DNA from 2 places in the Shewanella psychrotolerans genome. Region 1 is predicted to be linked to the other one. Evidence: riboswitches for the same ligand, from Rfam matches in the RefSeq annotation. Region 1 holds a riboswitch; the other holds the start of a gene.
What was found. A riboswitch is a leader RNA that binds a small molecule or an ion and turns the genes downstream of it on or off. The one in region 1 is predicted to bind cobalamin.
Positions count from the first base shown of each region.

Region 2: another riboswitch for cobalamin. It lies ahead of K0I62_RS04610 (TonB-dependent receptor); the one in region 1 lies ahead of K0I62_RS03510 (ABC transporter ATP-binding protein).

Region 1 is NZ_CP080419.1:785,823-790,293, reverse strand. It holds gene cobT (nicotinate-nucleotide--dimethylbenzimidazole phosphoribosyltransferase) at 1-649, opposite strand, end outside; gene K0I62_RS03515 (FecCD family ABC transporter permease) at 703-1,776, opposite strand; gene K0I62_RS03510 (ABC transporter ATP-binding protein) at 1,773-2,663, opposite strand; cobalamin riboswitch at 2,794-2,959, opposite strand; gene K0I62_RS03505 (histidine phosphatase family protein) at 3,101-3,703, opposite strand; gene metH (methionine synthase) at 4,093-4,471, shown strand, end outside.
Region 2 is NZ_CP080419.1:1,039,928-1,044,398, reverse strand. It holds gene K0I62_RS04610 (TonB-dependent receptor) at 122-2,095, opposite strand; cobalamin riboswitch at 2,196-2,412, opposite strand; gene K0I62_RS04605 (DUF805 domain-containing protein) at 2,607-2,957, opposite strand; gene K0I62_RS04600 (hypothetical protein) at 3,260-3,877, opposite strand; gene K0I62_RS04595 (cation:dicarboxylate symporter family transporter) at 4,234-4,471, shown strand, end outside.

The DNA of each region.
Region 1 (4,471 bases):
GATAAAGCGCCTGCTCAATTAACATCTGTTTACGGGCAAGGGTTGCCGAATCAATACCTGTGCCGCGTCCAACACAATCGGCCACGTCTAGCTTTAAGATAGCGGCCATAATGGCCGCCGCAGAAGAAGTGTTGCCTATACCCATCTCGCCAAACGCAATAAGATTAGTACCATTGTTATGATGAAAAGTGACGCGTTCGAAGGCCATAGCAAAACCTTGTTTTACCGCCCCTAAGGTCATCGCACTCTCTCGATGAAACGCATTTGTTCCAGCTCCGAGCCTGTGATTAATGAGGCGTTCGTCGCTTTCAATAGGAGTCGCAATACCGCAATCTATCACCTCCATATCGAAACCCGACTGAGCACAAAAAACGTTAATGGCTGCGCCGCCATTGAGAAAATTCTGTACCATCTGCGTCGTCACTGCACTCGGCGCAATTGACACACCAGAAGCCGCAATCCCATGATCGCCAGCAAACACCAGCAACTTAGGATTATTAATCGATGGTGACGTTTTTCCCAACACTTGCGCTATCTGCAGCGCTAATGGCTCAAGCTCTCCCAATGCCCCCAGGGGTTTAGTTTTGCCGTCTATTTGGGCTTGAATCGCTTGATCAAACTCATGACTCACTGGCGTTATAGTAAACATCTCTTTCATCTTACTGCGTCCTCACCTTACTGCACGAGAAACCGATACGAAGCCTATCCACGTCGCTTGGTGGCTAAAATAAATAAAAAGAACAAGCTACCAATAACGGCAGTGATAATGCCGATTGGCAATTCTTGATAACTCAGCAGGCATCTGGCCAACACATCTATCCAGATCATAAACAGGCCGCCAACCAAGCCTGTGGTCAACAAGGCAAACCTTCCAGGCAACAATAGCCGCACCATATGGGGGATCATCAAACCCACAAAACCGATACCGCCGCAATTGGCCACCAGCACGGCGGTAATTAAAGAGCAAAGCAGCAACATACCTAGGCGCAACCCCTGTACATTAATACCTAAAGTATGCGCGGTCTCATCACCGGCCTTCATGGCTAAGATCTGGCGTTTAGAGAGCAAGATGATTGCCGTGGCTAAACCTATCACCACAAAAGGCAAACTAAGCCCTGCCCAGCTTGCCTTAGCAAAACTCCCCAGACTCCAAAACAGCACAGAAGCCGCCGCTTGAGGACCGGAGAAATAGAGCAACAGACTGGTCAGTGCGCCAAACATAAATGATACCGCCACTCCAGAAAGCAACATGCGCTCGATCTGAGTGCTCATGGCTCGGCCGCACAGTGCCAGTACCATCAACACAGAAAGCGCCGCACCAATAAACGCACCAATGGGCAAGCTAATGCTATTTATCAATGAGCTAGGCAGTGTGCCCGACATCGCATTTGAGTTACCAAGTAGGGTGATCACCAATACCGCACCAAACGAAGCCCCAGAAGAGATCCCAAATAAATAGGGATCGGCAAGCGGGTTACGGGTAACGGTTTGCAATACTGCGCCAGCGATCGCCAGACCAAAGCCCGCGATAAAGGCCAGCAGAATACGAGGCAATCGTAGTTCCATCACAATCCGTGAGGTTACAGTGCCACTAGACTCACCATTTATCCCCCCTAATATGGCATCAATAACTTGTTTTACCCCTATATCGGCCGCGCCAAAACTGGCCGCTAAAATGGGGGTTAACAGAGAAAAGAGGACAATCAATACCACAAACAACATGACTCGCTTTAGCTTATTTGTGCCCAAGGAGCCTCGTATTACCTCGGTGATCATTTAACCTTGTCCCCTTTCAGATCGCGCGGTCCCAAATATCTGCTATTGGCAGGGTTAGCTTCTATGGATGAGCCACAGGCCGCGCCACCTTGATCGCCTAGATGGCGATAACCGTAAAAATAATTAATCTGCGGATTGCCATGTTGTGGATGAGGCAATACCTGACAGCATACGCCAAAAACCTCGCCAATCTGCTGCTCGGTCAGCACCTCTGCGGGCGAGCCTTGGATCACCGCTCTGCCTCGATTAAGCAGCAATAATTGATCACATAAGGCACTGGCTAAATTCAGATCGTGAATAGAGATCACCACGGTAATATCTAACGAGCGCAGTAGTTCTAAGATCTGGATTTGGTAACGAATATCAAGGTGATTTGTTGGCTCATCAAGGATCAATAATTTAGGTTTCTGGACGATGGCACGAGCGATCAATGCCCGTTGTTTCTCACCGCCCGAAAGTTGCTCATAGGATTGATTAGCCAGCTCATTCAGACCGACAGTTGCAAGCGCATGACGTACCTGCACCTTATCTTGCTCACTTGTGAAGGAGAATGCGCCTTTATGGGGCGTGAGCCCTAAGGTCACCAATTGCGCCGTCGTCATATCGAAATGATGGGGGGTATCTTGTAAAACGACAGCCACTTGCCGTGCAAATTCCTTAGCGGATAGCTCACTCGCAGGATGACCAAATAAGCAGATATCGCCTCGACTAGGGGTCAAATAGCGATAGAGGCAACGCAATAGGGTCGATTTACCCGCACCATTAGGACCGATAATCCCAAGCATTTTACCTTGAGACAGCTGCACACTGACATCAGACAAAATTTGGCGTTCGCCGCTGTGCCAGCATATGCCTTTAGCGGATAAGGCGGTAACGTCTTTAGTCACAAACACCTACCCAAGGTGCGGCCTTAATGCACAGGTATCGCGCGGCAAAAGATAAAGACAGGGCAACCGCCCCAAATGTAATGGTCATGAGTAGCTCCCTCAAGTCACCCGCTTGAGTCATAAGGCTATAAAGTAAGGCAGGTATCCTGACTCGTGGTTAACCTAAGGTACTCGCCTTATTTAACACACTCACAGTTGCGGGCACAGTTTGGGCTTATGGCTGATCGCCTTCCCAATTCCCTATTAAGTTTAAGTTACTCGACTCATGACTAGAGACGAATCTCAACACCTTACTCTCGGCATCTTCGCTACTGAAATTTCGCTATTGAAAGACACCTAAAAATTGTTGGTTATTATGCGGTATTTCAAGCAAGAGACAAGCACTAGCTATCGCGACATCAAACCAGCACTGACACTTATCGCTTATCTTCTATGATTCAGCCCCAATGCAGTCGCCAAAAACCCTTGCCATCCTCATCTCTATAATGAGTAATTTTCACCACACTGGCATACTCAAGGCTCAATTGCGTATAAAAGCCTACTGCCTTGATCACCCCTAGCGCCTTAGCCATTAAATAACGAATAACACCACCATGGGTAATAAGTAGCAGCTTCTCGCCACTATAAAGACTGACCAGCTCATCCACCAACCCATCGAGACGTTGCTCAAAGGCTGACATGGCTTCAGCTTCAGGTAAAGGGAACCGCCAAGGATCCTGCCAATAAGCCGTTAACTCTTGGCCGTGATCTTCATGTAAAGTGGGAATTTCAAGGCCATCCCAACGGCCAAAGTAGATCTCCTTTAAACGTTCATCAAAGCTGATGCTCATTCGCCGCTTGCTGGCGATATGTTCAGCAAAGGCGGCACAACGGATTAAAGGCGAACTCATTACTCTGTCAACGGCTTCGGGTAGCTTCGCATAAGCCAATTGCATCTGCGCAAAACCGATTTCGGTCAGCTGAATATCGCAATGGCCCCGCAGCAGATTTCCACCTTCACATTCGCCATGACGCATCAAATACAGCGTTGTTTGAGTCATATAAAACAGCATCGACTAGCTTGAGTGTAATACTTGAGGAGGATACTCTTAACCGATAATACATTGCAATAAATGATGATTCAGCTTTTAGTAATTTACAAAAATCCATTGCCATATCCATTTAATCAATTGCATCGCTACAGTCTCTTCACTGCCTAAATAACGAATAACATAGCTAGGTTATGAGTCCACAAAGGTTATACTATTTTGACTTGCCCTAAGCGCTATAAGTCGATTAGTATAGGCAAGAAGTATAGACGTCTATACGTTTATACTTCCGAGTGAACATAGCAAGCGTTATCGTACCCTGAATGACACTGCATTAACCTCATAACGATGGTTTCCCTGCAATGACGTAGTTAGAAGTTAGTAAAAATAGGTAAAACTTTATGGCGACCCATACCCCTGTTAATCATGTAAGACAGATAGCACCGCAGATCATCGAGCAACTCAAATCGCAGATCTTGATCCTCGACGGCGCAATGGGCACCATGATCCAAGAGCATAAGCTTGAGGAAGCAGCCTTTCGCGGCGAGCGCTTTAAAGATTGGCCCTGCGATGTTAAAGGCAATAACGATCTGCTCGTACTGACTCAACCAGCCATTATCAAAGATATCCATAAACAATACCTGCTCGCTGGTGCCGATATCATCGAGACGAATACCTTTAACGCCACTCGTATCGCCATGGCTGACTACGAGATGCAGGAACTGTCCGCCGAAATCAATCTTGAAGGTGCACGTCTTGCCCGCGCCGCCGCAGATGAGG
Region 2 (4,471 bases), 250 kb from region 1:
CATCATGACCAACAGGCATAAAAAAAGCCAGTCAGTAAAGCTGACTGGCTTTTTTATCTATTGATCTGGCATTAGGCCTTGTATTGGGATCGGTTTAGCCGTTAGCTCAACATCAACGCCTTTAGAAGCGATAGCTCGCCGTTAAACGCACTGCGCGTCCACTGCCTGAATAATAACCATTACCCCAAGCGCTATAATAACCAGCGCTGACATATTGTTCGTCAAATAAGTTATCAACACGTAAACTCGCTAGCCACGCATTGCGGGTATAGTTAAGCGCTATATTAGTTAGCAAATAGTCATCGAGTTTAGGGTCAACATTGCCGTCATCGCCCTCAATGAAACGCTCACCTGTATAGACTCCTTCAGCAAATAGCTGCAAATGTTCATAGATATCATAACTAACATAAGCACGACCACTGTGCTCAGCGACCCAAGATAGCGACTTGCCATCATTGATCCCGTCAGTAAACTCGGCATCAATATAGTTGTATTCAACACCTAACTGAACTGCTTGGGTCACTTGCCAATCCCAATCCAAACTCACACCATAGCGACGCGATGCATCAGCGTTTACGTTGGCACCAGGAAAGCTTCCACCGGTTGGGGTTTCAGCGCTGGAATCAAATACAATTTCATCTTCCAAATCTAAGCGATACGCACTAACACGCAAACTATTGCCACTGAAAATCCAGTCCCAACCCGCTTCATAAGAACGACCCGTTTGCGGCTTAAGCCCTACGACACTTGCAGGTGTATAAGCTTGCTCATCAACTTTTGCAAAGCGGAAATTTTCATCGGCTCGAACATATAGACGATGATTCGCTGTTGGGCGATAGTTAAGACCAAGTTCAAATGCGTGAGCATCCTGATCTAAATCTACGCCATCGGGATACGCTTGGGGATCAACAAGATCATCAGCTACTTCGGCGTAACGTCCACCAACCACATAGCTGACACTTTGAGTGAGCGGGACAGTAGCCTGTACGTAAGCACTCACTTGCTCTTGGACATTGCTGCGTCCACTGCTGAAATCAGACTCTCCACGACTCAAATCGACACCTGTAACGAGATTCAACATGCCACTGTCTGTCGCTATATTCGCGATAATTTTAGGCATAAATTCTAATAGTGAACGAGTATCTTTTCTGGCCGTTCCCCAGCTATTAAGACCCGTTATCAGAGTGTCTGAATAATTTAAATCAGCCTGTAGCGCCCATTGCTCGCTAAGTTGACGTTGATATCCAGTTCTGGCTGCTGTTGTCATCTCATGCATATAACTATCGGGAGCGCCTACAAGAGTAGCATTTGACTGACGAGGGTCATCCTCTATCTGCTCCAATGTTAAATCACCCGCAAGTTCTCGATGGTTATCGTAGTAACTCGTTTCAACAAAAAACTCTTGCAGATCATCACGGTACTGGAGACGACCTAAAACAGATGAAGTTTCATTAGCATTATGGTCGCGATAATTGTCACCTTGGTTGTAACTGCCAGCCGCATATAATCGCCATCTGTCATTAATAGCAACTGAGCCTTCGGCTTGGCCTTCATAAGTATCGAAACTACCAGCAGACACTTGAACACTGCCACCAGCGCCATTTGGCGCTTTAGTAATAATATTGATCACGCCACCTACCGCTTGGTCACCATAAAGCACCCCTGCGCTACCCGATAAAATCTCAACCCGTTCAATCTGATTAAGTGGAATAGCATTGATCGTAGGTGCAGCGATATCAATATTATTAAGACGGCGACCGTCAATAAGGATCAAGGTATTGTTTGCTGCTTGGCTAGCACTAAAACCTCGCATCGCAAACACCGCACCTGAATTTGAATCTGAGATTTGAATACCGCTTTGACCACGCAATACATCTGTCAAGGTGGTCGCGCCACCCATCTCGATAGCAGCCGCGTCAATCACATTAACATTGGCAGCAATATTTAATGGGGTTGATTCGCTTCGACCGATGACCGTAATGGTTTCGTCAATCTGAGTTGCATTTTGGTTAGTCGCTTCTGCCGCCTGAAGTGGTGCAGAAACAGATAACATTGCACCGAGTAATACGGCAATTGTTGTAGGTTTTGTACCCATTTTCCTTTAACTCCTAAAAGGGAAACGGGGCAAGAAGTCACGGTAAATAACACCAAGTGCTGGTGAGAGTTATCGCATTTCGAGATCTGCCCGCCGAAATCTCAAAATCACCTTTAGGGCCGGTCTCCGGACTGAGGATAAGTACAAAAAGTGAATCACTTTTTATACGACAAGATTGGATTTTTTTAACGCTTAACGTAAACGCATCCAACTTTCACCTTTCACCGTTGCGGGGGCAGTGCCAGATTTTCACAGGCTTCCCGATTATCCCTATTACGCATAACACGTATCAGGGCACCACAAAAGATTAACTAGAATTTGGTTGTCTTTAATTAGTCATCAATAATATTATATTTCGTAGAAAATCACTAACGACTATTCAAGAACGGGGCATTATAGACGTCTACACGTATAAATGTCTAACTGCTTCTGCCAAGAATCAAGCTATTAAATAGCAAGCAAAGGCAATAAAAAAGGAGACCTAAGCCTCCTTAAAAATAATGATGTATGGTTAAGCCGCAGCGAATGCTTTCGGATTGCCACCATATTCGTTGTCTTCAACACTATCTTGTGCATAAAAAATAATCAGCACAATGGCGCCAATAAGTGGGATAAGGCAGAGCAACTGCCACCAACCTGAACGACCAGTATCATGTAAACGTCGCGCCGAAATAGACAAACTCGGGATCAACATAACTAAAGAGAATATACCTGTTAATGCAAAGGTCCCTAATATTCCATCGACCACAGCCAACGCGATATAAAAGATAAAGTAAAACAGAATATACATCCAAAACTCTGTTCTACGTGCGCGACCGGTAAAATCAGCAAACTTTTTAAACGCACCAATAAAATGTTCCATATTATTCCTTTTGTTTACGTAAAATATGTAATAAATACCCAATAAGGATCCAAGAGTTATGCAATAGCTCCATCCACCCCACCGCACGTCAATAATATATTAAATAATTAAAAACTTTAATTTAATTTTAATGACAATGAGATTTGTGAAGCTTTATTGACTTTAGATAACAGATGAAAAGCGCAATAAAAAATCACACCAATAAGTAAATTATTGGTAAGTAAAACAGCTCAATCTAGTCTAATCACCAACAGCCATCGCTGAAAACAGGCCAACTAACCGAACCAGAAATAAAAATAGAACTAACGCAAAGTGGTTATATCAGCCACCATTTTTAGTGGCGGCGTAACCGAAAAATGAGTAGCCGAAAGTAAATCATCCCCTCGAGCTGAACGATGTAACAAAAACAGATCGTCTGCGCCAGCTATCACTGTGTAATGACCGATTTCTCCCATGGCCACATCTTGTTTACTTTCGCCTCTATGGGTATGGGGCATTTTTGAGCAAGTCAGCATTGCACTATAGCTCTGCTTTCCCTCAATCGATGATGCCCCCAGTTTTTGATACTTAACCTCGCCCTCACAAATCTGTTGATAGTTGCTGGCAAAGGTGTCGAGAAACAACTCAGGTTCTATGGCATTAGCTAACCCTTTGAAAGCCTGAATACAATAGAGTGACGACCAACTGGTGAGAAATTCCTGCTGTGGTACAAATTCAGCCGAAAACATAGTGCCAATTTGTTCACTATGAGCAAGTCGCCAATGACTTGGGAAATACAGACCTAGTTGCTGCTTAAAGATAGTCAGTTGATGTGCGTTTGAGGCTGTAGTGGCGAGTTCGGAGGCATTTGTTACATTTGCCGCACACAAAAAACTACAGCCAATAAGCGTCATGAATCGATGATTTCGAGAAAAGTCCATTTCTACATATCCTTATGATGCGATTAGTGATGACAACAAAACTTACTGCAGTTTATCACTCCTAGAGTTGAAATCACCTATTTCAACTCACAATCAGTCGTTAATACTACACCTTCATGACTCAGCATTTACCTATTTAAAAAATAAATACTCACCCTTGAGCCACGCGCTACCTCACATTCCACCGTTCAATTGTTAAAAACTAGCTAAAGCATCTTTAAACTTATACCTTGCCCACTCTATAATTCAGCCTCTGTTTTATTTAAAGCAATTTATCTCTACTTTTAGACATCACCGCGCTCAATGGGAATATACCAGTGCTAAAAAAACTGCTTACAATGCAAAGCTCAACTCAGATGATAGTTGCAATGTTTATTGGTTTTGCCGTAGGCATTTTTTTCGGTGAATCCGTTGGCTGGTTAACCAGTATCGGCACTAGCGTTATCTTACTAATGCAGATGACAGTATTGCCCTATATTTTGGTCTCCCTGGTTGGTGGTATAGGTAAGCTAAAACGCTCGACCGCAAGTCTAATATTTAGCCGAGCAGGAGTGATTATGCTGCTGCTTTGGTTGGTGGGATTAGTCTTTGTCG